Regions from separate parts of the Paenibacillus taichungensis genome, predicted to be linked through region 2. Evidence: riboswitches for the same ligand, from Rfam matches in the RefSeq annotation. Region 2 holds a riboswitch; each other region holds the start of a gene.
The links. Region 2 has a riboswitch for thiamine pyrophosphate ahead of thiC (phosphomethylpyrimidine synthase ThiC). Riboswitches for the same ligand answer to the same signal wherever they lie in the genome.
Positions count from the first base shown of each region.

Region 1: another riboswitch for thiamine pyrophosphate. It lies ahead of tenA (thiaminase II); the one in region 2 lies ahead of thiC (phosphomethylpyrimidine synthase ThiC).
Region 3: another riboswitch for thiamine pyrophosphate. It lies ahead of ACR1R9_RS25120 (ABC transporter substrate-binding protein); the one in region 2 lies ahead of thiC (phosphomethylpyrimidine synthase ThiC).

Region 1 covers NZ_CP194720.1:2,945,952-2,955,810, forward strand. The annotation lists gene ACR1R9_RS13140 (hypothetical protein) at 1-127, shown strand, start outside; gene ACR1R9_RS13145 (cytochrome P450) at 297-1,529, opposite strand; gene ACR1R9_RS13150 (hypothetical protein) at 1,934-2,593, shown strand; gene ACR1R9_RS13155 (TetR/AcrR family transcriptional regulator) at 2,657-3,262, opposite strand; gene ACR1R9_RS13160 (DHA2 family efflux MFS transporter permease subunit) at 3,544-4,983, shown strand; gene ACR1R9_RS13165 (hypothetical protein) at 5,145-5,693, opposite strand; gene ACR1R9_RS13170 (TetR/AcrR family transcriptional regulator) at 5,708-6,043, opposite strand; gene ACR1R9_RS13175 (GNAT family N-acetyltransferase) at 6,093-6,626, opposite strand; gene tenA (thiaminase II) at 6,670-7,341, opposite strand; TPP riboswitch at 7,463-7,561, opposite strand; gene ACR1R9_RS13185 (hypothetical protein) at 7,608-7,898, opposite strand; gene ACR1R9_RS13190 (NAD(P)/FAD-dependent oxidoreductase) at 7,907-9,037, opposite strand; gene ACR1R9_RS13195 (AraC family transcriptional regulator) at 9,262-9,859, shown strand, end outside.
Region 2 covers NZ_CP194720.1:5,346,573-5,356,431, reverse strand. The annotation lists gene folE (GTP cyclohydrolase I FolE) at 42-635, shown strand; gene ACR1R9_RS24030 (lipoate--protein ligase family protein) at 897-1,751, shown strand; gene ACR1R9_RS24025 (hypothetical protein) at 1,822-2,046, shown strand; gene ACR1R9_RS24020 (S-layer homology domain-containing protein) at 2,233-2,853, shown strand; gene ACR1R9_RS24015 (Fe-Mn family superoxide dismutase) at 2,989-4,266, opposite strand; gene ACR1R9_RS24010 (alpha/beta hydrolase) at 4,464-5,492, opposite strand; gene ACR1R9_RS24005 (IclR family transcriptional regulator) at 5,851-6,594, shown strand; TPP riboswitch at 6,714-6,827, shown strand; gene thiC (phosphomethylpyrimidine synthase ThiC) at 7,191-8,975, shown strand; gene ACR1R9_RS23995 (hypothetical protein) at 9,092-9,259, opposite strand; gene ACR1R9_RS23990 (hypothetical protein) at 9,324-9,859, opposite strand, start outside.
Region 3 covers NZ_CP194720.1:5,582,769-5,592,627, reverse strand. The annotation lists gene ACR1R9_RS25160 (heavy metal translocating P-type ATPase) at 1-1,121, shown strand, start outside; gene ACR1R9_RS25155 (YhgE/Pip domain-containing protein) at 1,456-2,616, shown strand; gene ACR1R9_RS25150 (TetR family transcriptional regulator) at 2,844-3,452, shown strand; gene nfsA (oxygen-insensitive NADPH nitroreductase) at 3,436-4,179, shown strand; gene ACR1R9_RS25140 (TatD family hydrolase) at 4,288-5,094, opposite strand; gene ACR1R9_RS25135 (ABC transporter ATP-binding protein) at 5,190-6,089, opposite strand; gene ACR1R9_RS25130 (ABC transporter permease) at 6,133-6,891, opposite strand; gene ACR1R9_RS25125 (thiamine-binding protein) at 6,891-7,181, opposite strand; gene ACR1R9_RS25120 (ABC transporter substrate-binding protein) at 7,405-8,445, opposite strand; TPP riboswitch at 8,668-8,780, opposite strand; gene ACR1R9_RS25115 (NAD-dependent epimerase/dehydratase family protein) at 8,926-9,681, opposite strand; gene ACR1R9_RS25110 (VOC family protein) at 9,698-9,859, opposite strand, start outside.

The DNA of each region.
Region 1 (9,859 bases), 2.4 Mb from region 2:
TAAAGTTGATCTTCTCATCAAGGAACAGCAGCTTTTAGCTCAGCAGTTCTCCTTTCCTAACGAAAACAGAGACATGATGCACAAAGAAGACCACTTCGAGTCTTCATCGCAACCTCCTCTAATGTGATCTTCTCTTCTCATATAATATTGTATAGTTACTGTTGTATGACCCTCTCTACTCTGTTACGTAAACATCTCAGAAAAAACTTGAACGATATACAAGCCGTAGATCAGATGTTGGTACACATCCAATCTACGGCTTTTGTTATTTGGACTGTATGATTTTAATCTTTATCCTAGTGCACAATTTTCACAGGCAAGTACGTCAGGGACTGGCCTGGAGCCGAGACGGTAAGGTTGTTTTCCAACTCAAATGACTCAACTGATTCGATGAAGTGTACTTTTTCTACAAATGCAGTCAAAGCAACGCTTAATTCCATTCTTGCCAGTGGAGCACCTAGACAGAAATGCGGACCATTCCCAAAGGTAAGGTGTTTTTTGTTATTGGGACGGTGAATGTTCAAATCGAATGGATTTTCAAATATTGTTTCATCCATATTCGCCGCACTCATCCAGCTAATAACGACATCCCCTTTTTTCAATTCTACACCCAAGAGATTATTATCTTTCTTAACGGTCCGATGTCGCTTGGCATTATGGAAGCGATAACGAAGCATCTCTTCCACCGCAAGTGGGATCAACTCAGGGTTCTCTCGTAATTGAACATACAAGTTGGGGTCATCATAGAGAAAAGAATAAAATGTACTGGAAACCATGTGACTAGTGGTTTCGATACCAGCCCCCAGCAAAAGCATCGTGGTTCGAACAACCTCATCGTCGGAAAATTTCTCGCCGTCCACATCCACTTTCAACAGGTCTGTAATGATATCGTCGCCAGGCTGAGACCGTTTCTGAACGACAATGGGATAAAGGAACTGATAATACTCCTGTGCCGCGACTTGCTTTTTCAGTTCCATTTCCTCTGCATTTTCTCTATTGGCGGGTTGAAACAGAATATCTACCCAGCTTTTGAAGCGGTGGCTGTCCTTCAGCGGTATGCCCAGCAAATCAGCCATAACCATGGAAGGCAATGGTGCTGCCAGAGCTTGCACGATGTCAACCGTTGTATTGAGTTCGATATCCTCCACCAGTTGCTTGGCAATGTTCCGAATACGCGGCTCCCAGTTTTTTAAACTGCGGGGGGTAAAAGCAGCAGAAAGCAACGAACGGCTTTTTTGATGACGCGGTGGATCTATGCTTGAAATATTCATTTTGTCCGGCGGTGTGCCTTCCTTGCTTTTCGCCCCAACAGAAATGGTTGTTCTTGTTCCTTCGGATGAAAAATATTCATGATTGCTTAGTACCTGCTTGACATCGTCATATCTGAATACATTCCAGGTATCCGTATCCTCATGATAGTAAACAGGTTTTTCCGACAACATTTTCCGAAACCAGTGAAGTGGAAAAAACTCTTCCGATCTGGACTGGAAATTGGTTATATCGTGAACTCGAATCACTTCTTTGTACATCCAAACACCGCCTTAAAACTATTTTTATCCAGTGCAAAGAGGGATTTCTTCCATGTCTCTGATAATCATGCCACGGCGTCACTCCAGGTCTTCGTTTCCTTTTCATTCCTCCTTTGGTTGGCACATGAATTGACAGTTCAGCGCACAACCATTTTATACTAACCGTATATTATTTGGAATGAAACTTTTGAACTATATTCATATTCTGGATATTTTAAGGTGTATTTTTATACTAATAGTTCATTTATGACGAAAATTAAGTTCTTAACGGTTATAATACAGGATTACAGATAGGTAAGCATGAACATGTCTAAACCTAATACGTGGACCATATGGTTTACTATGGTATGCTTGAACACTAGACTCATTGTTTGCACATCGGGGTTTCTTTCGGGAGGGATAAAGTGAATTGGATACGTCCATTGAATAGCGGAGAATCTGTCTTTAAAGTTAAAAATAATCGCATTATCTACTTTGCAAAATTATCTATTCCACTAAATGCCCTTATCGCAGTTGGGAAAATACTTTTAGGGATTTTTACCCTCTCCTTCTTTTTATGCATTAACGCTTTTTATAATATCGGCATTGCTGTTGCCAAGTATCACGCAGCAAAAGCACATGAGGACTCGAATCTTGATGATTCCAGCCCGGAGGAAATCCTAAAAAAACAATACGCTGCATACCGATTTATAGGCAATATTGTGCTCGCTTCTAGTGCGGTGTACATCATTTATTGCAGTAAGTTATTATTTGTTACAGGCAGTAGAACACATTATCCTCACTATGTCGCCTTCATCATAGCTGCAGTCACTTTTACCGAAATCGCGGTTTCTCTAGGGGGCGCCATTATGGCGAGACGGAATAATGAACCGGTCATTGAAGCCATCAAACTGACGAACTTCTCTTCATCATTGATCTCACTTTCATTAACACAAACTGCGATCATGTCATTTTCATACAAAGGAGATCCCACCTTTTACAATGGACTGTCTGGCATTATTTTTGGTGCTCTGGCAGCACTCATCGGGCTGTATATGATATTACGAACTCCGACAGGAGCGTAGGCCGTTAAATTCTTAAAAAACATCTGCGTAAGTTGATTCTGACTTTAGCTGGATGTTTTTTTGTTATATCAAGTCATTGTAAGAATAAGCACGAATTAAAGAGAACTGTTTGGCTAGAAAATGCGGTGCATAAGGCATATCATTGCGAAGCCAGGATACAATGGTCCCAATCAGGGCTGAGGAACTGTACCAGATGGCGATCTCCTTATGAATACCTGCTTGTTCAAGTGTGCTTCCCAACTCTAAACTTTCGATCTTGGCTGAAACAAGTTTCGTTAGCAATTTCAATAGTCTCTCCGTAAAAATGGGGGTTCTTCTTGACGCGAGAACGACGCGATAGAATTTGGAGTGGTCAGCAAAGTGTTCAAGCAATTTCACTAGAACTGGCCAACCATCATCTTTGGCAGCATCTTCAAATTGAGGAGCATGTTCGTCCACAATCCGTTCAATGTGCTCAATCATCTCATCCGCCATTTTCTCCATCATGTCTGTGATATCCCGATAATGCAGATAGAAGGTCACGCGGTTGATCGTCGCTCGTTCTGCAATCCGATTGACGGATAGTTTCTCGATGTCCATTTCCTGCAATAGATCTACAAAAGCATCACGAATCAACTGTCTTGTACGAAGTATACGAGGATCTGTAGCAGACTTTTTTTCGTTCTTCATGCAAAATCACTCCTCAAATTTTAAAAATTACAATTTTAAATGATCAGTCGTTTATTTCCGAATTAGACGACATATTTTATTTTTTCGTAAAATAAGCAACGAAAATACCCAAAATCGTAAATTGTAATCTCCGGGAATATGTATATAATTCAATAAATACAATGTAAACTATACAACACGTTGTAAATTTAGTCACGTGTGGATTGAAAGGATGGAATGGATTGAGTCAGGCTAGATTAAAAGAAAGAGATGACGTAAAAAAGGGCCCCATACTGTTTGTTATGATTTTGGGTGCATTTCTTGCCACATTGAATCAAACCGTTATGAGCGTGGCAACTCCGGAGCTGATGGGGGATTTTAATATCTCAGCAGCAACAGCCCAATGGTTTACGACAGGCTACATGCTGGTGAATGGTGTACTCATTCCTGTCACGGCCTATTTCATGCAACGCTTTTCGACACGGCAATTATTTCAAGCTTCGATGTTTATTTTCCTCATCGGTACGATTATATCTGCCCTTGCGAGTAATTTCGGTACATTGTTGACAGGACGTATGGTTCAAGCAGCTGGTGCTGGTATTATCATGCCATTGTTGATGCATGTCATTCTAACCCTGTTCTCTCCTGAGAAAAGGGGAGCAGCGATGGGTATGGTCGGTTTTGCCATCATTTTCGCTCCAGCGATTGGGCCAACCCTTGCTGGATATATTCTTGAGAACTACACATGGCAAACGATGTTTTACGGAATGATCCCACTAACCGTTATTGTTATTGGTTTTGCGTTTGTATATCTCAAAAATGTATCGGAACGAATCAAACTCAAGTTCGACACACTCAGCGTGTTGCTGTCCACAATTGGATTTGGTGCATTGCTGTATGGCTTCAGTCGGGCGGGAAGTCTGGGATGGTCAAGCGCAGAAGTCATCATATGCCTTGCAGCAGGAGTAATTGCTCTTGGACTGTTCACATGGAGACAGCTCGCGTCTACAAATCCGCTACTCGATCTGCGTGCTTTCAAGTATAATATGTTCTCACTGACCACGGTCATTAATATCGCGATCACGATGATCATGTATGCTGATATGATGTTGCTTCCTTTATACCTCCAAAATGCACGGGGTTACACGGCATTGGAGTCCGGATTATTGTTGCTTCCAGGGGCGCTTGTCATGGGCTTCCTGATGCCAATAACAGGTAGATTGTTTGACCGGTTTGGCGCAAAATGGCTGGCAATTATCGGGATGGTTATCACGATTGTAACCACTATTGGTTTCATCGATCTAACCGATTCTACAAGTTATACTTACCTTGTCTTAATGTCAACAGGTCGCCGAATTGGTATGGCCTTGCTCATGATGCCTATCCAAACGGCAGGTTTGAATCAACTGCCTCCAAGACTTGGGCCGCATGGTACAGCGATATCCAACACCGTCAGACAAGTAGCTGGCGCTGTGGGTACTTCATTGCTCGTAAGTGTAATGACTAGTCGCACAACGGCACATGTACAGGACATGGTGGCAACGGGTGCAGCCAAAGGTTTAACCCAGCAACAGTTGGGAATGGAATCCATGATCCAGGGAATTAATGATGCTTATGTTGTCATTATCGGCATTGCCGTTCTCGGATTGCTACTTTCCTTCTTCATCAAACGTACCAAACAAGCGACGGAGGAAGACTCCAAGCAGCCTGTAAGACAAAAAGTCTCGATGAATACAAATTAAGAACAACATTTACATGAATTACATCATGTAGAGCCTATGTATCTTATATAAAAAGCGGCAGATCAGGACCCTAAGCTTTACGTCCAATCTGCCGCTTTTTTGTGTATTACTAATGAACAAAAGCCTCTGCACTTCAGTGAGAACCGCTGCGCTAACGTGTTCTATTTCGTTTTCTCCATCGGAACCTGCCTGATTTGTTCAAGATATAAGCCGCAGTCTTTGACAATTCTGCTAGCTTCGCAATTCATAGAAGACGATTCAAATTCCGTTTGAAACGCCTGCAGCGTTACTTCCAACATGGAAATATTGATCTCTTTCTGCTCGACTAAAGCAAGCAGTCCTTTGGTCAGTTCTTTCGCTTTAATAGACACTTCCGAGTGGAGAATAGAATGATTGAATTTTTGAAGACCTTCAATCAGATTGTTTTTATCCACCGCAATTTCTTTGGAATCAGGAGCAATCACCAACAGACTTGGAAAATCAACAATATGCTCTTGCCTTTCCAGCATGGAACGAAGCAAAATTTCAATGTAGTTCAGGATTTTGGGCACAAGATGGTTCCAATTCGGTTGGGCAAGATGGAAGTTTCTCCACATATTCGAGATTTGATGGATCATGCCAAAACCAAAAATAGCCCCTTCATAAGCAAAGGGTTTTAATTCTTCACCAAATACCTGTACCAGTCGTTCAGATAACCAATTTAACTGCATACGAGTCAAGTTCTCTAGATTGCATTCTCCAGAGTAGAAGCCTGTCCAGAATAGCTCCACAACAAGCTTTTTTCCGGCAAAATCATCGGCACCATAATTTGATCTACCAGTAAGTCAAAATCGGATGCATAGCTTTGGCTCTCCAAATCTTTGCGAATCATCATATCTTCCTGTACACGCTGCTCCAGAATGGCAAGAATACAATCATCCTTGGAACCAAAGAATTTATAAAATGTTCCTTTGGACACACCTGACTCGTCTAGGATCATCTGTATGGAGGTGTTGGTTACTCCATGTTTCTCAAAGAGCACAAGTGCTGAGTCCAATAACATTTGTTTCCGTTTATTCATAAGTTCCCCCTGGATGATTTAGGTGGTTCACGTTACGGTATTCAACAATCTACTGCAAATCCACTGCAAACATCACATGTTCCTTCCAACTTCCCTTGATTTTAATATTCTGGCGGTCCGTTTCCTGGAAGCCCGCTTTACGCAACACTCGAATTGATCCGGCATTGTCGGGAAGTGCACCTGCCTCCACTCGTTTTATTCCCGCTTCATTCATAGCAAAATCCAGTGCTAGCCGAAGGGCATCGCTCATGTATCCCTTGCCATTCTGCACTTGATCTAGCACATAACCAACAATCCATTTGGCTGTGGAATCCAGTTCAAGTTCGAACAGAGAAATCTCTCCAATGAGCTCATGTGTATTGTTCAGGAAGATTCCAAAAGAGTAACGTTTCCCTTCTTCCCTGGCCTTGTTCCAACCTTCGAGAAGTGCAACTTGACCCTCCAGTGTATAAAACGTCTCCGATCGTTCACTTGCCGATATCTCTTCGAAAACAGCCCGGTTACGGAACTGCAAATCCAGCAATGTCGGCGCGTCCTCCACGTTCAAAAATCGCAAATAGATACGTTCCTCACGATTGTCCATCTGTATGTTCATCCTTATCTCTGGTTGTAGTAGATTGCATTCATCACAAGTACGAGAGTTGCCGTTTATACGACATATCCCAGAACAGATATTCAAATTCAACACTTCTTCTGAATATGTCTTCTAAGGCCTCCAGCTCCAGCTCGGTTTTATGTTCACATAATGCATCCAGTGTATCATAGAACCATTCGAATGAGTCGCGGAAGTCATCACTTGCATAATTTTCGATCCAGGTCTGATAGAAATTGCCCTCTAATGAATCTCGATATTGTTCTTTTAATCTTGTAGCATAGTCGTAATACGTCCACGCACAAGGGAAAATGACGGCCATGATTTCGGCAACCCCACCTGTTTGTGCAACACTCATCATATTCGACGTATACGCCTTGTTGTATAGAGAGGGTTTGACAGCATGATTTTCATCCAGCGCAATCCCAAATTCATTCATATACTTTCGATGCAAATCCATTTCTTCGTACAGAATAGCATGTTGAATCACCGTAAAGTTCGTCATCAGTTTTTCATCTGTCGCCTTCACCGCACCCATGGCAAAAATCTTCGCATATTCAATCAGATATGTATAGTCCTGAAGAAGATAAAACTTAAACGCTTCCCGATCCAGTGTGCCTTTCCCCATTTCGTGTAAAAAAGGATGGTTGTATCCATCTTCCCATACGGTTCTGGACTTATCTTTTAACGTTCTTGAAAATGACATGATCATTTCTCCTTTTATTAAAATTATAATGTCCCCGCTTCATATCCAGCTATCGCGTTCTGTCCTCCAAAATGCAGACCAAAAAGCCCTTGTCCTATTTTCGGCAAGGGCAAAATAACATGAGTACATGTTATTTGCTCCCTACGTCAGTATTAACTAACAGGTTCAAAGGGTCAGGTTTTAACCTTCTCAACTGCGAACAGTCCCCCTGCAAATAGCTCAGGCTTATTACAACATGTGTTTTTCCAAATGTCAATCCATTCCTATTAATCTTCAAGTTCCCCTAAATCTTCTTGCAAGTCTTTAAGTCGGGTCCGGATATCTTTAATCATACTTTGCAATTTGTTTAACTCATCGACCCATTTTTCCTCATTAGAGACGTTCGTTGCTGAAGTTGAATGATACCCGGGAGACGTTCTTAACTGATCTAAATCCGATTCGTATGCCCGCCGCTTTTCCTCAGCTTTTGCCAATTCCTCCTCTGCGATGGCAATCTGATGCTCCAGATAGATGATGTCTGAGGAGTAGCCGTGAGTTAAGCGCTGTGAATACGTCATAGTTCACCTCAATTCTGATCATCCATTGCTTTTTCAAGGTCATATGGCTGAATATCGATATCCAAATTCATACCCAAAGCCAATTTGGCCAGTTGACTGCCAATAAAAGGCCCCATCGTTAGCCCAGACGCTCCAAGCCCGTTAGCTGCGATCAAGCCATTCCAACCTGGAACAGCACCCATTACCGGAAGAAAACCTGGTGTAAATGGACGAAATCCTACTCTTACTTCCTGAAACGTGCTATCAGCTAAACCGGGAGCCAGTTCCAATCCTTTATTCAAAATTTCCTGCATTCCGCCTGCAGTTACTCTTGTATCGTATCCTTCAATATCATTTTCGTGAGTCGCTCCGATCACAATCTTCTGTTGATCAAAGGCTAACAGATATTGATCCGAAGGAGGCATGACTACAGGCCAGTTCTCAGTGTCCTTTCGATCGTGAACCTGTAAGTGCATAATTTGCGCCTTCTGATAATGAACCTTAAAATCAATGCCCAAGGGCTTCAACAGTTCATTAGCCCAAGCGCCGGCACACACGATAACCTCGTCAGCCGATATGACTTTACCGTCCACAACCACTCCAGTCACTCGGTCCGATTCATATTGAAGTGTCGCGTCCCCATGAATCAGGACCGCTCCATTTCGTTGAGCCGATCGGATTAAGGCATCACGAAGTGCACGTCCATCGATACGCGCAGCACCACTGATGTAGACGGACTGAAAGCTCCCCTCCAGAAGAGGAAAACGCTCATGAGTTTCTTTTGCATCTAGACGGGTAATATCGGCAATCTCCGGTGCATCTTCTTTACGAAGGTGTGCCCTCTCCTGCATCTTGTTGATTTTGTCCACATCCGTATGAATACTAAGAGCACCCACTTGAGCGTAACCCGTTTCTGTTTCCCCTTCACTCTTGAGTTCTTCAATCAAGCTGGGATAAAAACGTGCACCCGCTTTGGCAAGCTGATACCAATCCTGATTACGGCGCTGAGATAACCAGGGACAGATGATCCCGGCAGCAGCATCCGTAGCCTGCCCTCGATCTTTCCGGTCTATAAGAAGAACTTCCGCACCCCGTTTAGCCAATTGATACGCTGTGGAAGCCCCAAGAATTCCTGAGCCTACGACGATGACTTTCTTCATGACTGCATCCCTTTCCTAAATCACTGTAACCATTATAACGCATACTGCTTGGTCTGATAATGGCAAGGCATCGACATTATGATACGTGTTCCTAAAAGGTTTTCGATAAAATGTTATTTATGTAATATAATTCAAATCAGGTTTCTTTTAACGCTGTATCCACGCCATTTACGCACACGACCTTTAACGAAATGAGGAATAACACAACGATGCCGAAACCTAGTATGGGGAATTCACTGGATCCCGATATGCCGCTTATGATTACAGGTCAAAATCAGCTGACCGTAGACGAATTAATGAATTGGAACGGCCATTCACGGGATTACAGTATTGTGCAGTGTATCGGGGGAACAGGGAAAATCGCAGCCCAAAATCATGAGTTTTCAATTCGGGAAGGAATAGCTCTTATTATGTTTCCGGAGGTAACATATCGTTACGACAATCTGAGTAATTCATTGTTGTTCGATTGTCTGTCCTTTAATGGCTATTTATTGCCCCGGTTTCTGCATACCTTGCAGATCGGGGAGCTGCGCGCCTTCAAGCCAGATGGAATGCTTCATATCCTGTTGCATGAAATAACGTTGGCGCTACAGTCCCGGCACAAGGATCAGATCTGGCACGTATCCGCATTGCTGTACATGCTTCTGGTCAGGTTAACGATTGATGGTGATCGTTATGGCGCTTATGAACGCTCGGATGCCCGATTAAAGCTGGGCGGACTGGTTACTTTTATCAAGCAAAATTATGATCAGGACATCTCGCTCTCCATGTTGGCTCAGCAAATGGACGTCACCGAACAGCATTTAAATCGGATATTCAAAA
Region 2 (9,859 bases):
TAGCTGCTTACAGTATGTGGTTCGAAAGGAGGCGTTCGGCAGTGGCTGGCGTTAAAGATTATTTGAATTCAAAAGTATCCGACAATCGGGAGAAGATCGAGTATCACATTGAACAGATCTTGCAATTGATCGGTGAGGATAGTACGCGGGAAGGGCTGCTGGAAACGCCTGCACGCGTAACCCGGATGTATGAAGAGATTTTTGGCGGGTATGAAGTGGACCCGCGCGATGTACTTGGTGTGACGTTTGACGAGAATCATGAAGAACTGGTCATTGTGAAGGACATTGTCTATTACAGCCAATGTGAACACCATATGGCGCCTTTCTTCGGCAAGGTGCACATTGGATATGTACCGAGCGGCAAAATTGTGGGATTGAGCAAAATGGCCCGTCTGGTGGAGGCAGTTACCCGCCGCCTGCAGGTTCAAGAGCGCATTACCTCACAGATTGCCGATATTCTGACTGAGGCGGTAGAGCCGAACGGTGTCATGGTTGTCGTGGAAGGCGAGCACTTGTGCATGTGTTCCCGCGGCGTGAAGAAGCCGGGCAGTAAGACGGTTACATCTGCTGTACGTGGTTCTTTCCGTGACAATCCGGCACAGCGCGCTGAGTTCCTGTCGCTGGTAAAAGATTAAAAGTTCGGGCTCATTCCACACGTTGGACAAGCCAGAAGCGTTGAATCCTTCGGCACCATCATGTTGTTTCCATTTCATTCGGCATTTTGCTGAATCTGAAATGGCAGTATAGATGCTTGTGCCAATGGAAGCTTTCTTAAATAAGCCGTGTTCCCTGGGGAACCGGCTTATTTATATATTATTTTTGCATTCATGAGGATACATAAGGGTCATGTAACTATTTCAATTCATCCAGATTAGTTTAGTCGGAGGCTATCTTATATGAGTGTACCGTCCAATTCAGATCAACCCGGATCGCCGGGAGCAAAGCAGCAGATGCAGCTGGATCATTCATTGCCTCTGCAAATTTGGGAGACACCGCTGCTGCGGCACGGGAGCAGTGTGCTTGAAGCATTTGCTTGGGAAGAAGTCATGTGCCGCCGGGTGGGAGAGAGCCAATTGCCCGTTGCTCATATATGGCGGCATCCAGATGCCTTTGTAGCAGGATTGCGGGATCGGAGGCTACCACAGGCGGTAGAAGCGATGGAACGCATTAGAAGTCAGGGAACAGCGGTCTGCGTTCGTCCATCCGGTGGTGCAGCAGTTCCCCTGAATCCAGGGGTGGTTAACGTATCTTTAATTTTGCCTAACCCTGGACGCGCCATCAATATTCACGATGATTTTCGGGAGATGGCCTCACTGATTGCAGAATCGCTAACACCTTGGTCAAGTCAGGCACGTACGGGGGAGATCGAAGGCGCCTTCTGTCCTGGCGATTATGATGTCAGTGTGGGTGGACTGAAATTCTGTGGTATTGCCCAGCGCAGACAGGCCAAGGCTTATATCATTACGGCCTTTATCATCGTGGAAGGACAAGGGGACCAATTGGCAGCCGACGTGCGTAAGTTCTATCAGGATGCAGCAGACGGTGCCAGTGAAGGATATCCGGATGTTCGGCCCGGAACGATGGCGAGTTTGCAGGAACTGGCAGGTGTCCCTTCTGCTGCGGCGTATACAGCCTCGCTGGTACGTACACTGCGTCAGCGTTTTCCCCTGGCGCAGACGAGCCGTGTGTTGAGCGTGGATCGGGAAGCCGTTAGACGGACGGCTGAGCAGATGAAACTGCGTTACGATTAGGTTCAGAAGCTTGGACTTGGAATTGGGTAATAGAGATGATATGATGTGATTTCGGAAGGAGAGTGTCTACATGGAAACTTTAAGATATACGTACTTATATGAGGTCATTTCAACAGGCGAAAAGTCTGAATTTAGCCAAATGGCTACAAGCAAGGAAGAAGCAGCTGCCCTGATCGTTGCGCGTATCGCTGATCTTGAATTTACAGGTGAAGAAGATATCAAGCTGGGCGATCTGATCGCAATTAGCAAACAGGTTGGCGACAACTATGTTGCCTGTGAGGGTTGCGCTTCCTAAGGTAAACGCTCTGCATAGTGGGCCTCAAATGATAAGCAAGTCTCTAGTATAGGGGCTTGCTTTTTTGTATCTGTATTTGGATTATTCGATTCAGGTGTGCCTCGCTGAACAATAAATGAACGGGAAAATATGTTCATTTGAAGGTGGTTTTGCGAAAATGCGAGAAAAGGCATATTTTCACGAAAAATGCCGATAAATGTTAGTACTTTCTCCATTGTTAAGGTCAAAGACTGGACAGACAACACATTAAAAGCACAACCTTATATTCAGGGGTACACGGATGGCCGTTTCCGACCAGAGCGTAATGTAACTCGTGCGGAAATGGCAACATTAATCACGCGTATTCTGGGAACATCTGCTCTTGAGGGAAGTCATGAATTTACAGATGTAACATCCAGCCACTGGGCACAGGCGTCTATATCAGCAGCAGCCCAATCCGGTTCTGTTAAAGGTTATACAGATGGCAGCTTTAAGCCGGATCAAGCGATTACCCGCGCGGAAATGGCTGTCGTGTTACAGCCGTTATTAACATCTGATCAGATGACTACTGCGCCGACAGCATTTAACGATATGAACGAGCATTGGGCGCAACAAGCAGTAGAACAATTAAGTTCGGCGGGAGTAGTTACCGGATACAAGGATGGAATGTTCCGTCCAAGTCAGCCGATAACCCGCGCTGAAGCTGTTACAATGCTGAATAAGCTGATCGGTCTTCAAGCTGAAACGAATGCGGCAGGACATTGGTCGGATGTACCTGCCACACATTGGGCTTATGAAGCGATTGAGGCAGCTTCTATCCGCAAGTAAATAGTTGTATTCAAACTCAAAGAGATATCTTTCAGTCATTCGGCTGGAGATATCTCTTTTTTTACATCAACATATAGCACCATGGATTCAATGCGCTCCAGAGTACTCCCCGATGCTATGCTTAGCCCGAGAATCCTAATAAGGCGGCCATAACAGCTTGCGTGCAGTTTCATAACGTTCCGCCACAGCTGGCCAGTACACAACCTTCCACCAGTCCTCGATATATTTTTTGCGTTCATTCTGGTGTTTCAGATAGTAGGCATGCTCCCATACATCAAGCGGCAGGAGAGGCACAATGTCGGACTGAGATAAATTCTGGTGTTTCTCCGCTTGTAAAATTTCCAATCTATGCGCCCGCGGGCTCCATACCAGCATGGCCCATCCGCTGCCTTCTACTTTGTTGGCGGCTTCGGTAAATTGATTCTTGAACGCTTCATAGCTGCCAAAATCCCGCTTGATCTGCTCTGCGAGCATACCGGAAGGCTTGCCTCCGCCTTTAGGGTTCATGATCGTCCAGAAGATCGTATGCAGGTAGTGGCCTGCGCCATTAAATGCGAGTTCGCGTTCCCAATGTTTGACGAGTTCAAAATTATTCTTTTTCCGCGATTCTGCCAGCTTTTTCTCCGCGGTGTTCAGTCCGTCCACGTAGGATTGATGGTGCTTGTCATGGTGTATGCGCATCGTCATCTCGTCAATATGTGGTTCCAGCGCATTGTAGGCGTAGGGTAGGGGTGGCAGTGTGTGCCCTCCAATAGGCACGGGTTTCTCCTTGACCGGCGCAGCTGTAGAGTTGGTTGTGTCCTCTGCATTTGCATCGGGAGACTGTACAGTCGCTGAAGATTGTGCCTGTAACGCTGGAGTGGAGTTATTGATTTTTCCCGCAACATTGGACGATTCTTCTACAGCTTCACGATAGGGCTGTTCGGAAACGGGCGTTGAAGCAACTTGTACTTGTACGTTGGGATCAGACACCAAATCTCGCAAAGCTCCAGATTGTTTCAGCGTTTCAAGTACCCCCAGGAAATACTCGGATTCACGTATAAAATGCAGAATAACCACTTTGGCAATCGGCACTTGCTGAACAGCAGTACTTTGCTCCAGTAGGACGTACAACTGTCTAATGAACTCTCGCGATTGTGTGCAGGCAGCCGCTACGAGTTGTTCAATGCAGCGGATGATGTAAGGAGCAGGCGGCTGGGTTCCAGGCAGTATTTGCTTCAACAGCTGATTCGCGACTCGTTCGCTATTCTCAAAGATCGCTTCCCATTCCGCAAGCCATTTAACATAAGAGGGTTCAAGATCAGGGACCAAGGCACGAATGACAATCGTATGTTCCTTCTCTTGCTCTTTCCAGAAACGGACTTCTTCGAGTATCCGCAGAGGAAGCAGATGCCCATATCCATACCAATTCATAAGCGGTAAACCTCCGTTCAGATGAATTTGAATTCAGATCCAGCAAAAGAAATGAATTTTGTTTCCCCGGTTCGCTCAATTTTGTAATGTACAAGGTAGAGCTGTCTTTAATTACATCCCAAAAGTATATTCTTCAGGTATGTTGTCCTATGTACACAAAAAAAGAGCCCCCTAGGGGCTCTTGAATTATCGGATTTTCACGATTCTCCGGTATTGGTATTTTCCACATCATCGCTGCTCGTCTTCGTCACATGACTCAGGAATGTGGAGACACGGCGCAGATATTCCTTCGGATGCTCCCGGAAGATCAGCTCATGATGCGCACCGTCCACAATCCATTCATCGGAATTTGAATTGGTTTGGTTGCCGGCAAGCAGCTCAGCAATCGGGTAAGGAGCTTTCTCATCCTCGGTACCATGGATGAAGAAAATCGGGAAAGGATAATCTTCTTTTTTCACTTCTTGATACGGAATCTGCTGCAATCCGGTCCCGTTCAGAATAGGGAACAGCAGGTTCATAATCTCCAGCGTAGGCTGACGCGGAAGATCAATCTGATTATGGATGTTGTGATAAAGCGTATCCGGCTCAAGCAGGAACGTGCTGTCCAGAATCATAGCATCCACATCTTTGGTAATCAGCCCAGTTTGCAGGGCTGTACCTGCACCCATGGAGAATCCCCATACGACAAGCTCCTGAGCTCCGCGCTGCTTCGCAAACTGGATAGCACCAAGCAGCTGCTGGGACTCGGCTTTGCCGCCTGTAGCGACAGCTTTGTTCACCTGTGAAGCGAAACCGTAATCGAACATCACCACATTGAAGCCAAGTTGATGAGCATAATGGGCCAGGTCATACATCGGTACCCAGGTTTCTTCACGATTCGCACCATATCCATGGCTGAATATGATGGTTTTGTTTGCATTATCATCAGCCGGAATATACCAACCCTGCATCGTTCGACTGCCGTCTGCTGCCGGAAACGTGATGTCTTGATACTTCATGTTCTTCGCCTGCATGGGATTGGAGAATACAGGCGCTACAGTTGGATTGGATAATACCCAAGCAATATAACCGTGTAGTGCAATGAAACAAAAGAGCAGAAAAAATACAACGGAGAGCAACAACGCCACGACAATATGTTTGAACCGGATCAGCCTCGGTGATAACGAAGAAGGCAGATCTGACACTTTCGTTTGCAGCGGGGCTTCGCTCTGGGATGTCGGATACATGATTGCCCCTCCTTTAAAAATCAAATGAAGATAACAACGAGACGAACAGAGCGGATAAATGATTTTTCTGACTACTTATGAAGCAAAATCTTAATTTAATATATCTTTATCGTATGTTCCAATATAGTCAAAGTCAATTGATTGAGGCCATTTGTTACGCAATTGTTATATAGTTCTGAAGATATATGGGTAACATTTCCTTAGGGTGCAAAATGCAGGGGATTCTAATTTATAAAAAGAAAATATTTACAAATATCCCTATTCCAAATGGCGCTTTTTGGTTTACAGATGAGACCGTTTCTCATATAATTTATGTAACCAAGTTTCATGTGATGAAACATGAGGAGGGCAACTTGCCATGGAAGACCGAAAGTTAACCGTCCGGGCTGTAGAACGGGCGCTGGATATATTATTGTGTTTTACAACCCGCAGTGATCTGGGACTCACGGAAATTGCCAGCCAGATCGGTCTGCACAAGAGTACAGTCCATCGTCTGATGGCTACTTTGGAGGACAAAGGGTTCGTAATCCGGGATGCTGCAACTGAGAAGTATCGACTCGGCATACGCATCTGGGAACTGTCTGCCCATATGTCTCGCAGCGATGATCCTGCCATTTTGCTCCTTCCTGCGATGGAGCGGCTGAGAGATCGACTGGGCGAAACCGTGAGTTTATATCTGCGTGATGGCAGTGAGCGGATTCGAATTCAAGCCGTGCAGAGTGATCAGGCGATTCGTCGTGTAGCTCCGGTGGGCGTCAGACTTCCGTTATCAGTGGGAGCATCCAGCAAAGTGCTGATGGCTTTTGCCACCGAAGAGGACCGCGAAGATCTGATGAATGGACCGGAATGGCCGGTATTTATCGATCCCAAAGTATATTTGGCACAGATGAAAGACATTCTGGAATACGGCTACGCAACAAGTTATGAGGAACGTGAACCGGGAGCCGCAGCAGTATCTGTACCCATAATGGATCGGAAAGGCAACATCGCTGCTGCCCTGTCGGTATCCGGGCCTGTTAGCCGTCTCTCGCAAGAAACGTTGCATGAATACGCACCTGTGTTGAAGGAAGCTGCTACGCAGATGGGGCTTATGCTATCCTGATCTTATTTTCTGGAATTTAAAGGTTGTTTTTATGATTCGGTTGCGCTACTCTGTAATGGATGGCCCAACAGGGTCAGCATAAATGAATATGAATCTGCGGCCTAGATGCTGCAACTTGTTAACGTTACTGGGGGAGTCCGAATTGTCCGGACTGAGACGGAATCGCATGAGATTCCGGACCCTTTGCACCTGATCTGGATCATACCAGCGTAGGGAAGTAATCGGCGATACGATCACGAACACCATATAATTTAACCTATAGATAGGCTCCACTAAGGAGTCTCTATAAGGTGTGTTATTGGTGATGGAGATAAGCCGGTTCCCTTGGGAACCGGCTTTTTTTATACAGTAAACAGGCGAAAGCTGGTGTCAGAGCTGCTTTTGGATAAAGAGCTGGGAGCATTGGCGAGCATTGGGTTCCGATATCTTTTGCCTCGTATGTCTGTATTACTTGAATTGTATGTCTCTATTTTGTGTTGTAGGGTCGCTCTTTCTTTTTCTATGTTGTGGATGGTTTGGAGCCGTGTGCAAGTATTTCAATCCAGGCAAACACTAATGAGGAGGAGACAAGAGCGATGAGTACAGGAAACCGAACGATGGGACAGGACAAGCAGGATCAGCAGTTGGCAAAGGAAAAAGGTACGGCAGGACGGGTTCAGCCCTTCCCGGGCAGCCGCAAAGTTTACATTCATGGCTCACGACCTGACATTGCAGTACCGGAGCGTGAAATTGCCCTTCATGACACCAATACTCCTCAAGGAGTGGAGTATAACGAACCGCTGCGTGTCTACGATACGAGCGGACCGATGACCGACCCCGGATTTCATGCCGATATCCGGGCAGGGCTGCCAGCACTGCGTACCCGCTGGATTACGGAGCGTGAAGATGTTGAAGCCTACCAGGGACGAACGGTAAAACCGGAGGATAACGGATTGAAACCAGGAGGGAAGCGAACTGGAGCCGAGAAGTATCCAGGCTTGCGTGGTAAACCATTGCGGGCACAGGCAGGGCGCTGCGTGACCCAGATGCATTATGCACGGCAGGGACTGATCACGCCGGAGATGGAGTTCGCCGCCATTCGTGAGGGTGTGGAACCGGAATTTGTGCGGCAGGAGCTGGCGAGTGGCAGGGCCATCCTGCCGTCGAACATCAATCACCCGGAGAGTGAGCCAATGCTGATCGGGCGTCATTTTCATGTGAAGATCAATGCGAACATCGGAAACTCTGCGGTATCCTCCTCCATCGAGGAAGAGGTGGAGAAGATGACTTGGGCCGTACGCTGGGGATCGGATACGGTGATGGATCTTTCCACAGGCAAGGACATTCATACGACCCGCGAATGGATTATCCGCAATTCACCTGTACCGATTGGAACAGTACCGCTCTATCAGGCGCTGGAGAAGGTCAATGGAGAAGCTGAAGCCCTGACCTGGGAGTTGTATCGTGACACGCTCATTGAGCAGGCAGAGCAGGGTGTGGACTACTTTACGATCCATGCAGGCGTGCTGCTCCGATATATTCCGCTCACCGCCAAGCGTATGACAGGCATTGTGTCACGGGGCGGGTCCATCATGGCAGCATGGTGCCTTGCACATCATGAGGAGAATTTTCTGTATACCCATTTTGAAGAAATCTGCGAGATTATGAAAAAGTATGACGTGGCGTTCTCGCTCGGAGACGGACTTCGCCCAGGAAGCATCTACGATGCCAATGATGAAGCTCAGATGGCGGAACTGGCTACGCTTGGAGAACTAACACAAATCGCCTGGAAGCATGATGTGCAGGTGATGATTGAAGGTCCAGGGCATGTGCCGATGCACAAGATCAAGGAGAATGTCGATCTGCAAATGGAGATATGTAAAGAGGCGCCGTTCTATACGCTGGGACCGCTGACGACCGATATTGCACCAGGATATGACCATATTACCTCGGCAATTGGAGCAGCAATGATTGGTTGGTTTGGTACCTCCATGCTCTGTTATGTTACGCCAAAAGAACATCTGGGCCTGCCCAATAAGGATGATGTTCGGGAAGGTGTTATCGCCTACAAGATCGCTGCTCATGCCGCTGATCTGGCGAAAGGTCACCCGCGTGCCCAGCGGCGGGACGATGCGCTGTCCAAAGCACGCTTTGAATTCCGCTGGAGGGATCAGTTCAACCTATCGCTGGATCCGGAACGTGCGCTATCCTACCACGATGAGACGTTGCCGGCGGAAGGGGCCAAGGAAGCCCATTTCTGCTCCATGTGTGGGCCGAAATTTTGCAGCATGCGCATTACGCAGGATATTCGTGCTTTTGCCGCAGATAAAGGTTTGTCCGAAAATGAGGCCGTGGCAGCGGGTATGCAGGAAAAGGCTGAGGAATACCGGACACGCTCTTAGGCGTAGTTACAGCGTAATCTGGGCAGCCTGACATAGCGAAAAGCTGTTCTTCTCCGTGATTGAGGAGAGGAACAGCTTTTTTCTGATTTCTTGTATGTGTACAATCATCTGAACATTCAGTTCTCATCAGTATGGGTTTCTTGATTTTTCTTGTTCCACATTTTATATAAAATCCCGGCAATAACAAATAACAGTGCATCACTGAGTTTGAGATTACTTCCATGTAAAAATGCCGAACAGGCAAATCCAACTACAAATAATATAACAACATAAAGAAAACGCACGCTTATTCCTCCCGTCAATTGTAGATGTAGATGGTTTGAATGGCTTACGTCTCGGATTCAAAGTCTAACGCCGCTTCAAGCTCAACTTCTTCTCCAAATACGATGCAAGCCTTGCCAGCGGGCTATAGATCGTTATGCCTGTGTCTGTTGTGACCCGTACTGCTGCGGGAGCCATCGACAGTTGAGCTGCGACTACCGTGTTATCCAGGAACTGCTCAGCAAGTTGTTGTAACCCGGTGCTCACTGCTGCAAGATAACCTTCCTTATCGCCTCGCATAATTAACTCGAATGTGCCCGGGATCAGTACTGCTTCAGTCTTTATGGTCACGGCCTCGTGTCGCTGCTCATCTTCATCATCTTGCTGCAAAGCCAGATTCACCCGCGCCATCGTTCCCTCAATCGTTGCGGGGTTGGTAAACGCTAGAATGTACTCGCCAGGATTCTGCTGCATTTCCTGAAGTAAGGGATCATCAATACCAACCACGGGTACGGGAACATGTTGTACCTCCTGCTCAAGTACGGCTGCAAACAGGGTACAGGTGACAAGGATGGCGTCGGCATGACAATGTGCGATCCATTGCAGCGTTTGTGATACTTTCT
Region 3 (9,859 bases), 240 kb from region 2:
GTCCTGGTGACTTTGCTGGTTCGCTGGAGAAGGCGATTGCTGTACTTGTTATTGCCTGTCCTTGTGCGCTTGGACTCGCAACACCAACGTCCATAATGGCTGGATCAGGGCGCGCGGCGGAATATGGTGTGTTGTTCAAAGGCGGCGAACATCTGGAATCGGCACAGCAGATCCAGACCGTTGTACTGGACAAAACAGGCACAGTTACCCAAGGCAAGCCCGTGCTTACGGATGTGGTGACGGCTCCAGAATGGACGGAGGCAGAGCTGCTGCAACGGGTGGGAGCGGCAGAGCAGAGTTCGGAGCATCCTTTGGCTGAGGCGATTGTGGAAGGAATCCGAGGTAAAGGTCTGGAGTTAACCCAATCAGAGCAATTCGAGAACATACCGGGATATGGTGTGCGAGCTCGGGTTAAGGGACAAGAGATCCTGGTCGGGACACGCCGACTGCTTACAGATGCGAAGGTGAATGTCTCCGAGGAAACCATGCAACAGATGAACAACCTTGAAGAACAAGGGCGCACAGCGATGCTGGTCGCGGTGGATGGTCAATGGGCTGGGCTTGTTGCCGTGGCGGACACCATCAAGGATACTTCACGGGAAGCCATTCAGCGGCTTCATGCTATGGGAATCGATGTCATCATGATTACGGGAGATAATGAGCGGACAGCACGCGCTGTAGCAGAGCAAGCCGGAATTAATAAAGTTCTGGCTGAGGTACTGCCAGAGGGCAAAGCGGCAGAAGTGAAAAAACTTCAGGAGAGTGGCCTCAAGGTAGCGATGGTTGGAGATGGTATCAACGATGCTCCGGCCCTTGCTACAGCCGATATCGGTATGGCCATTGGAACCGGAACTGATGTAGCGATGGAAGCAGCGGATATTACGTTAATGCGCGGCGATCTGAACAGTATTGCAGATGCAATTGAGATGAGCCGGCGCACGATGGGCAATATTAAGCAGAACCTGTTCTGGGCACTTGGCTATAACGTGATTGGTATTCCAATTGCAGCAGTGGGCTTCCTGGCTCCTTGGTTAGCAGGTGCGGCCATGGCGTTCAGCTCCGTGTCGGTTGTACTGAATTCGCTGCGTCTGCAACGAATGAAACTTAAAAGCAATGACTGATGTCCATTGAGGGACGTAATTCAACTTTGCATTATACTCAAGAGTAAGCATAGGGTGCGGTACGCTACGGCGGATCGTGCCTTTTTTGTTGATAAAAGGTGTTTGAAATATGTTAAAGGAATGGTCCTTTCCTTGTTAATGGAAGGTGAGCGTGTGAAGTGATGTCCTCTTATGAAATGGAATTCATTGTTTGCGAAACACATCTTTATATTTCTGAACCTTTCAGAAATAGATTGACAATATAGACATATAGACTTAAAATTTAAAACGATCGTTTGATTTAAACAATCGTTTACATCAAATTCGAACTAATTAGTAATGGAGGACATCATTTATGTTGCAGGCTTTACGTATATTGTTGAAAAAACCGCCAGTAATTGTGGGGATCGTGACGGCACTTATGTTCCAAGTGATCTTCAGCGTGATCTGGATGACAGCATATTCCGGAGTGAATGACCGGATGAATGAATTGACGGTTGCCGTTGTCAATGAGGATGGAGAACAGTCCAAAGGGATCGCAGATCGTATGGCTGAGACGCTTCCTTTTCAAACCGTAACGAATCTGAGTGCTGCCGAAGCACTTGACCAGTTAAATCATCGTAAGATTCATATGGTGCTCAATATTCCTGCAGGTTTTAACCAGCTGATTCAGACAGCCGGTTCCACTGCCGAAATCAAGTACACCATCAACGAGGCGAATCCGGTTACGATCAAAAGCATGATGCAAGGTGTATCGCAAAGCGTGACGAACACGATTAACAAGCAAGCAACCGCTCAAGGTGTGCAAGCTGTGTTGACGGCTTCCGGAGCGCCTGCAGATCAGGCAGCTGAAGCTGCTGCCAACCTGACTACACGAGTGGAAGGTACAACCACTTCCATGAATCCGGTTAACGGCATGAACAACCAGATGGTTCCGATGATGATGGTACTCGCTTCTTATGTGGGAGCCATGATTATGGGGATGAATCTGCAGACCGCGATGGGTATGCTGTCTGCTACTCACTCCCGCTGGACATTGTTTGGTGCCAGAGTAGTCATTAATTTGGGGTCTGCTCTTGTGGTTTCTCTGCTGGGATCATCACTGATTGTGTCGCTGGGCGGACAGATCCAGCAAGGATTTATCGCATTCTGGTTGTTCCAGGCGCTGTTCCTCTGCACATTCATGTTCTTCTCCCAGTTCTTCCTGATCTGCTTTGGACCAGCAGGAAGCTTGTTCAACATCATCTCACTGTCGCTGCAACTGGTATCTTCCGGTGCAATGGTGCCACGTGAATTGCTGAACAGTTTCTACAGTGGTATTGGTCAGTATCTGCCAGCCACATATGCTGTTCAAGGTGTTCTGAGCGCTCAACTGGGCGGACCAGGAGTTCAATCCGCTGCTGGCTCGATTGTTATTGTTTTGCTGGTTGCTGTAGCCCTCTCCCTGGTGGTGACGTTGTTGAAAAAACAACGCATGCCAGCTGGGGCACCAAGCCCGGCACAAATGAACAGCTAATATTCCTGTCATCATGGTTGTTCTTCATAGGATATGGCCAAGCACCCCGGTGATTTTCACCGGGGTGCTTGGTTTAATAGTAGGTTGAGGTGGCTAGCTTTGCAGGAACACAGGCGGCACACCTTGCGCTTTGATGCACAAACTTTCATAATGAAACGATAGAGTAGTCTCGCTGCAGCCCGGTGAGCTGGAGCAAATGAATAGAACGGACAAGAGGAGCGGACGGAATGACGGAACCGGAATTGGATATAAAAACGAGGATATTGCTTGCAGCCAAGAAACTTTTTGCACAGAAGGGGTATGACGGGACGAGTGTTCGTCAAATCTGTGATGAGGCGGGTGCGAATGTATCGCTTGTCTCGTATCATTTTGGCGGAAAAGAAAAGGTGTTCGAAGCATTATTTGAGCACTTTTTTCCTGATCATATGATGAATGAGTTGGCTGAAGAGTCCATGTCCTCCCCCGTGGAGGGTATCCGACGAATCATAGGTGAAGTTGTAAAGTTCACAATGACGGACCGGGAGATGAGCGATATTGTGCAGCTTGAAATTACGCTGCGTACCCATCGCACAGATACCGTGTTTCGTTTTTTGGACCCCGTCTGGACCAGAGTGAGAGAACTACTGCAAGAAGGCAAGGAGCAGGGCGTATTTCAGATCGAATCCGTATCTTATGCGATGCTTCAGGTCATGGGTGTAGCTTTGGCGCACAAACGGGCCAAAAACTCACGATTTAGCTTTGACTATCAGGATATGAACACAGATGAGCTGGCTGAGCAGACCATTGAATTCGTACTACGAGGATTGGGAGTGAATAGCAATGAACGAAACCATTGAATTGATGATGAAGCACCGCTCTGTGCGGAAATTCAAGCCAGACCCGGTAAGTAAGGAGCAGCTGGCAGCAATCGTGGCGGCTGGGCAGATGGCTTCCTCTTCAAGTAGTGTGCAGGCCTATACTATAATTGCTGTAACCGAACAGGAGCAGAAGGCCAAAATGGCTGAATTGGCAGGTAATCAGTCTTACGTCAACGAATGCCCTGTGTTTCTTGTATGGTGTGCTGACCTTTATCGCTTGAGTGATGCTGCCAAGCGTTATTTGCCTGAAAAAGAATCCTATGAGGACTCCACTGAAAACTTTATGGTGGCCACAATTGATGTTGCACTCGCATCGCAAAATGCTGCGCTTGCAGCAGAGTCACTAGGTTTCGGAATTGTATATATTGGTGGGCTGCGCAATCGCATTGAGGAAGTTAGCGAAGTATTGGGCTTGCCTGACGGCGTCTATCCAGTATATGGTATGTGCATTGGTGTTGCTGATCAGGAGACGGGTATTCGTCCGCGTCTACCGCTGGAAGCCGTCTTACACCATGGCCGCTATAACGCTGAGCAGACCCTCAAAGGCGTCGAGATCTATGACGAAACGACCGCTGCATACATGAAGGAGCGCACCCAAGGGGAACGTTCTACACCGTGGTCCGAAATGATGGCGAAACGCCTCACTGAACCGGTACGTCTACAGATGAAGCCATTCCTCGAAGGCAAAGGATTCTTGAAACGTTAAGCGTAAATTCAAAAGAAGTCAGTTTGGCGGATGCCGACTGACTTCTTTTTTTGCAAACTGTACCTATTTAGTTAAGGAATCATCATAAGACTGGATGCCAATTCGGACCTAAGGAAGACCGTAGAAGCGTTTCGTATTCTGATAAAAGAGACGCGCTGCCCGCTCCGTTCCCATACCGGTCACTTCACTCCATGCCTGAATAACCTGTCTCGTCATGGCCGGATGCGTCATTCTTCCCTGGAAAGGTCCCTCGAAAGGCCAAGGCCCATCGGTCTCTGCCATAACCTGCTCGGAAGGATACTGGCGCGCTAATTCACGAATTTCCTCTTCGTACACAATATCAGGTGTGAATGAGACGAAGTAACCATTGTCAGCCATTCGCTGGACGGTCCGCTTGGAGCCTTTGAACCAGTGAAAGTGAGCCCGACGATGATGATATTGTTCCAGTAGGTCACAGGCGATATCGGCATCCTCATATACAGCGTGCAGTACAATCGGTTTACCGTGTCGCTTAGCTAGCTGGATAAATCTTTCTAACAGATCGATATAGCCGCTCTGATCAAATTGGTGTCCTGCCTGTTCGGCTTCCTGTCGGTTGTAATAGGGCAATCCAACTTCCCCAATCGCTGTGGCTTGTCCCATATGCTTTTCGATCCAGTCGAAGAACAGATTCTGCTCTGCCTGGGTCGGCAGGGGCTGCTCAGGATGGAACCCAAAGGCTGGATATACGGTACGAGGGTATTGTGTTGCTAGTTCCAGGTTAGTCTGGGCAGATGCCAGATTCATGGAAACGGCGATGACCGCCTCAACCTGTTGGGATGGGAAGGAATGCAGCATCTCACGTTGTTCTTCAGGTGTATATTTGTCCAGGTGAAGATGAGCATCGATCAAGGGTGCAAAAGCGGTTGATTGCATGGATGGACCCCTCCTTTTTGTCTTTTACCAATGATACGCAGCGTAGTTTGTCTTGGATCACCCATTTTAGGGAAAAAATAACTCAAAAACCCGCGCTATTTGGATAGGCGGGTTTTCTGCTGTTCTTCTCTCATCCACTGGGAAATCTGCCGTTTCCGTTCAAGAAAAGCAGAGTCCTCCGTGATCGCTTCGTGACGTGGACGATCAAAGGGAACATCGACTTCGTGAAGTACAGCTGCAGGCCGATTCGATAAAACATAGATACGGTCAGCAAGCAATAATGCTTCCTCGATATTATGCGTGATGAACAGCACCGAGCGGCGGTTCTGTTCCCAGATATCGAGCAGCCAGCGCTGCATGTCGCTACGGGTCAGTGCATCCAGCGCACTAAAAGGCTCGTCCAGCAGCATCAACTCCTGCGGACTGAGCAGGGCGCGCAGAAAGGCAACCCGCTGCTGCATGCCGCCCGATAACATATGCGGATAGGCTTGTTCAAATCCGGCCAGTCCGACACTGCTCAGCCACTTCCGGGCATCTGCAAGAGCTTCTGCTCGGGGTGGTGCGTCCGCAGACACTTCACCTGCAAGCAGCACATTGTCCTCGATGGTACGCCATGGAAATAGTGCAGGCTGCTGTGGCATATAACTAATCTTGCCGCGTTGTCCGGTAACATCCTGGCCATTCATCAGGATTTGGCCCTCCTGAGGTTTCAGTAGACCGCCGATGATGTGAAACAGGGTGCTTTTACCGCAGCCGGAAGGACCGACGATGGCTACGAATTCTCCTTGTCCCACGGTCAGGGACAGGCCATCCAGAACGGGCAATGTGCTGCGTCGCTCTCGGAACGAAGCATTCACGTTCAGAACTTCCAACGCTGGTGATGAATGATGTGCAGGTAAGGACACGGTTTCATACTCAGGACTTCCGCTACTCGTTGGAGTGGTTGCAACTTCATTCGGCGCAGCAGCTACCCGCTCGTTGTGTTCGGGTGTCATCTTGTCATCACTTCCTAACCTTTATATGGTGCATATTTCAAAGTTATCGCTTTTGTGGACGCCAGCGTACGAGCAGCTTTTCCAGTAGCGCAATGAGCAGGAAGAGCAGCAGACTCAATGCCACAATAATCATGATTGCCACGAACAGACGATCCGTCCGATAGGCTGATTTTTGCAGCATCATATAATAACCGATACCCTTATCTGCACCGATCCATTCGGCGATAATCGCACCCATGACGCTGTACGTAGCGGCAATTTTAATACCCGAGAACACCGAGGGCAATGCATGTGGAAGTTCGAGCTTCCAGAAAATTTGGCCGCGTTTTGCACCAGCCATGCGCATATAGTTCATCATGGCCGCATCGGTGCGGGTCAATCCGTCCATGGCAGCTACAGCCACCGGGAAGAAGCAGACCAGAATGATGGTAATTAGTTTGGGCAGCAGCCCAAATCCGAACCAGATCAGCAAGAGCGGAGCAAGCGCAATGGTCGGTATATTTTGACTAAGAATAAGTAATGGATAGAGTGCAGATTTCAAAAATGGAATCAGATGCAGCACCATCGCAATCAGTAATCCCACAAGTGTACCTGCTGCAAACCCAATCAATGTCAGCTGGATTGTTGCCCATGCATGCATGCCAAGTCGCTCGGCCTGGGACGCTGCTTCATGGGCGATGTCTGAAGGCGCAGGCAGCATCCATTTCTCAATATGGAACAGGGAGACAGCTCCCTGCCATATCGCTATAAAGAGAATAACCGCCACAAAGGGCGGCCATACGCTTTTCCAATAGGCATGCATTAGCGATATTTCTCCGTCAGGGTGTCCATGCTGAAGCCGCTTGGGCTATGGGCGATCTTGATCTGTGAGATGATGCTTGGGCTGCCAGCTTCCACGAGAACTTCGTGCATTTTGCGGACAACCTCGAGCAGTTCCTCCAGTTCTCCCTCCATCGTGGTATCCAGTGGATTAACCTGATATTTCAAGCCGGACTGCTGAATAACTTCAATGGCACGATCAACATAAGGATAGGAATTTTCGCCATTTGGCGTTTTGGGAATGACTTGAATGCTAAGTAGTGTGCTTGCCATGAGAGATCACGTTTCCTTTCGAAATGTATAAAATGAACTAATGACTGTTACACTTGCCACTTCGATGACAGAATAACCTTCCAATCGCTGTTATCCCCAGATTTTTTTGATTCCCTTCTCCAAAGGGAAAATCCGGTGATAAAGGCGAACGCTTCGCTTTTTCACGTTATTTCTGTCCTCTTCGTCCTCGTATAAATACTAAGTTCATTTTATATGGATAATTTTATTGGGGTAAGAACTCGTTCGTATACGCCTTGGATACATCTACCTGCTCATCGAGCAGTTTTTTGCTAAACATCCAATCCGTGTAGTTCTGCCATACCTCCTGCTTCTGCTCACCCCAGCGCGGTGCGTCATCCTGATATTTTGGACTCAGCCACTTCTGGCTTGCGAGTACAAGATCCTTATCCAGATCCGGTACAGCCTTGATCAGAATGTTGGCAGCGTCTTCGGGATGTTCAATCGCATATTGATATCCTTCGGAAGTCGCTTTCAAGAACGCTTTAACCAGCTCGGGATCGTTCTGAATCGTCTTTTCATTGGTAACGAGTACCGGTGTGTAGTAGTCCAGAGCTTCGGAATAATCTTTTACATACAGCATGTCGATCGGTTCGCCGCGCAGTTCGGCTTCAATGCCCGTCCATGCGTAGAAAATCCAGGCAAAGTCGATATCGCGTTTCACAGCGGTGAAGAAGTCTGCATCACCCATGCTAATATTTTTTACTTTGGATACATCGGCGCCTTCGCCTTCCATAATGGACTGCATTACAGCTTCTTCCACCGGGGAGCCCCAGCCACCATAGGTTTTGCCTTCAAAATCTTTGGGAGATTTGATGTTCCGATCCACCGGAGCGGCAAATCCGGACGTGTTATGCTGAATGACTGCAGCGATGGACACGAGCGGTACCCCCTGTGTGCGGGCCTGGGTTACACTCTCCTGATAACTTACGCCAAAAGGCACTTCGTTCGAAGCTACCATCGTATCCGCGCCTCCAGCACCTGGCTGTACAATCTCGACATTTAAGCCTTCGGCTTTGTAAAAACCTTGATCTACGGCCGCATACAGGCCGGTATGATTTGTATTTGGTGTCCAGTCCAGCACCACTTTAACGTCCTTGAGGGCTGCGTTGTCACCTTCATTGCTGTTTTCGGTGTTGCTGCTGCCATTTTCTCCTGAAGGTGCAGCTTCTTTGCCGCCACATGCGGCCACAGCCACTAGTAGTACGCACAAGAGCATTAGGCCCATCATTTTACGCCATCTCATCTTCATTTCTCTCCTTCATGTTGTCCGGCCAGTGGCGCGGGGTACTCCTTGGCTTCATATCCAAGCTTCTTGCATAAATCGACAGATTTATACCAGCTATGATCCGGATGACGTCACTTTTTTTAGCTCTCTGGCTATATAAAAGAACATTAAAAAAAGCGCCCCGTTAATCCGGGACGCGTGCAGGCGTTAGAGATGTGGCACTCAGCAAAGAGGCTGGGCCAATTCGATATACTCCGATTCCTACGCTGGCATGATCCAGATCAGGTCTAAGGGTCAGTATCTTGGTGGGATACACTCTCAGCCGGCCTATTCCGACTCCCCTGGGAAACTATGAAGTTACGGGCATTACTAGGTGTAATTATAGGCCAGAGGCCCATGCATGTCCAGTCAGGAACTGGATTGGAGCACGTATGAATGAATCAAAGAGGCCATTATACATGCGTATAACGACCTCTCTAGATGTGTTCTTTTCAATAATTAACGTGGCGAATCATATAAGGAAATCTGACTGAGTGCAAAAGCATCGGATTTCGGGTCATATCCTACCTGTTTCTGAGTGGTTTCCAGATTCAATCGTTTAAACCGATTATTCGAGATTCCATGCAGTATGGTGAAGGGCTCCAGATCTGTAGTTGTAATGGCTTTGAACATCAAATCACACAAGTCAGCCGGACTAATATACGCGCTCATATCCCTTGCCTCCAGCGCGGGTCCATCTGGTTGAAAATCATCATATGCACCTATACGTACTGCTACACTTTGTAAACCTTCGGTATACGCAAAATAGGAAGCGAGCGATTCACCAAAACATTTGCTAACTCCGTACAAATTCCGTGGGCGTGTCGGCATGTCCGGATAGACTTGAGCATCAATGGGATACCCCTCGATCGTCTGTGCACTGCTTGCCAGAATGACTCTCCGCACACCTTGGTCCTTAGCTGCACGGAATACATTAAATGTTCCCTTGATATTAATATCCAACAACGATTCATAGAATCCGGCATGCGGGGAAGGATCTCCCGCCAGATGTACAACCACATCCATGCCTTCGCAAGCGTGCTGACAGGCTTCGGGATCTGTCACATCCAGTGTCATGATCTCATGGCTTGTCCCTTGATACGTATGTAGTCTGTTGATATTCAAATCCGTTAGTCGAAGGTGAAATGCTTCTGACAAGTGTTGGGACAAGTCACGTCCAATTTTTCCGGCTGCGCCGGTAATTAAAATGTTCATAAATCAGCTCCAATTCTTAGCGCTGGAAGAACTCAATCCATTCCTTTTCAGGTCCATAGATGAAGAAATAACGGTAACCGTTAGGCAGTGTAATCATCTCACCATCAATAAATTCGGCCTCAGTTGCCTTAATGCGGTTGTACTCAGAATCAAGGTCATCGACATGGATGGCAAAATG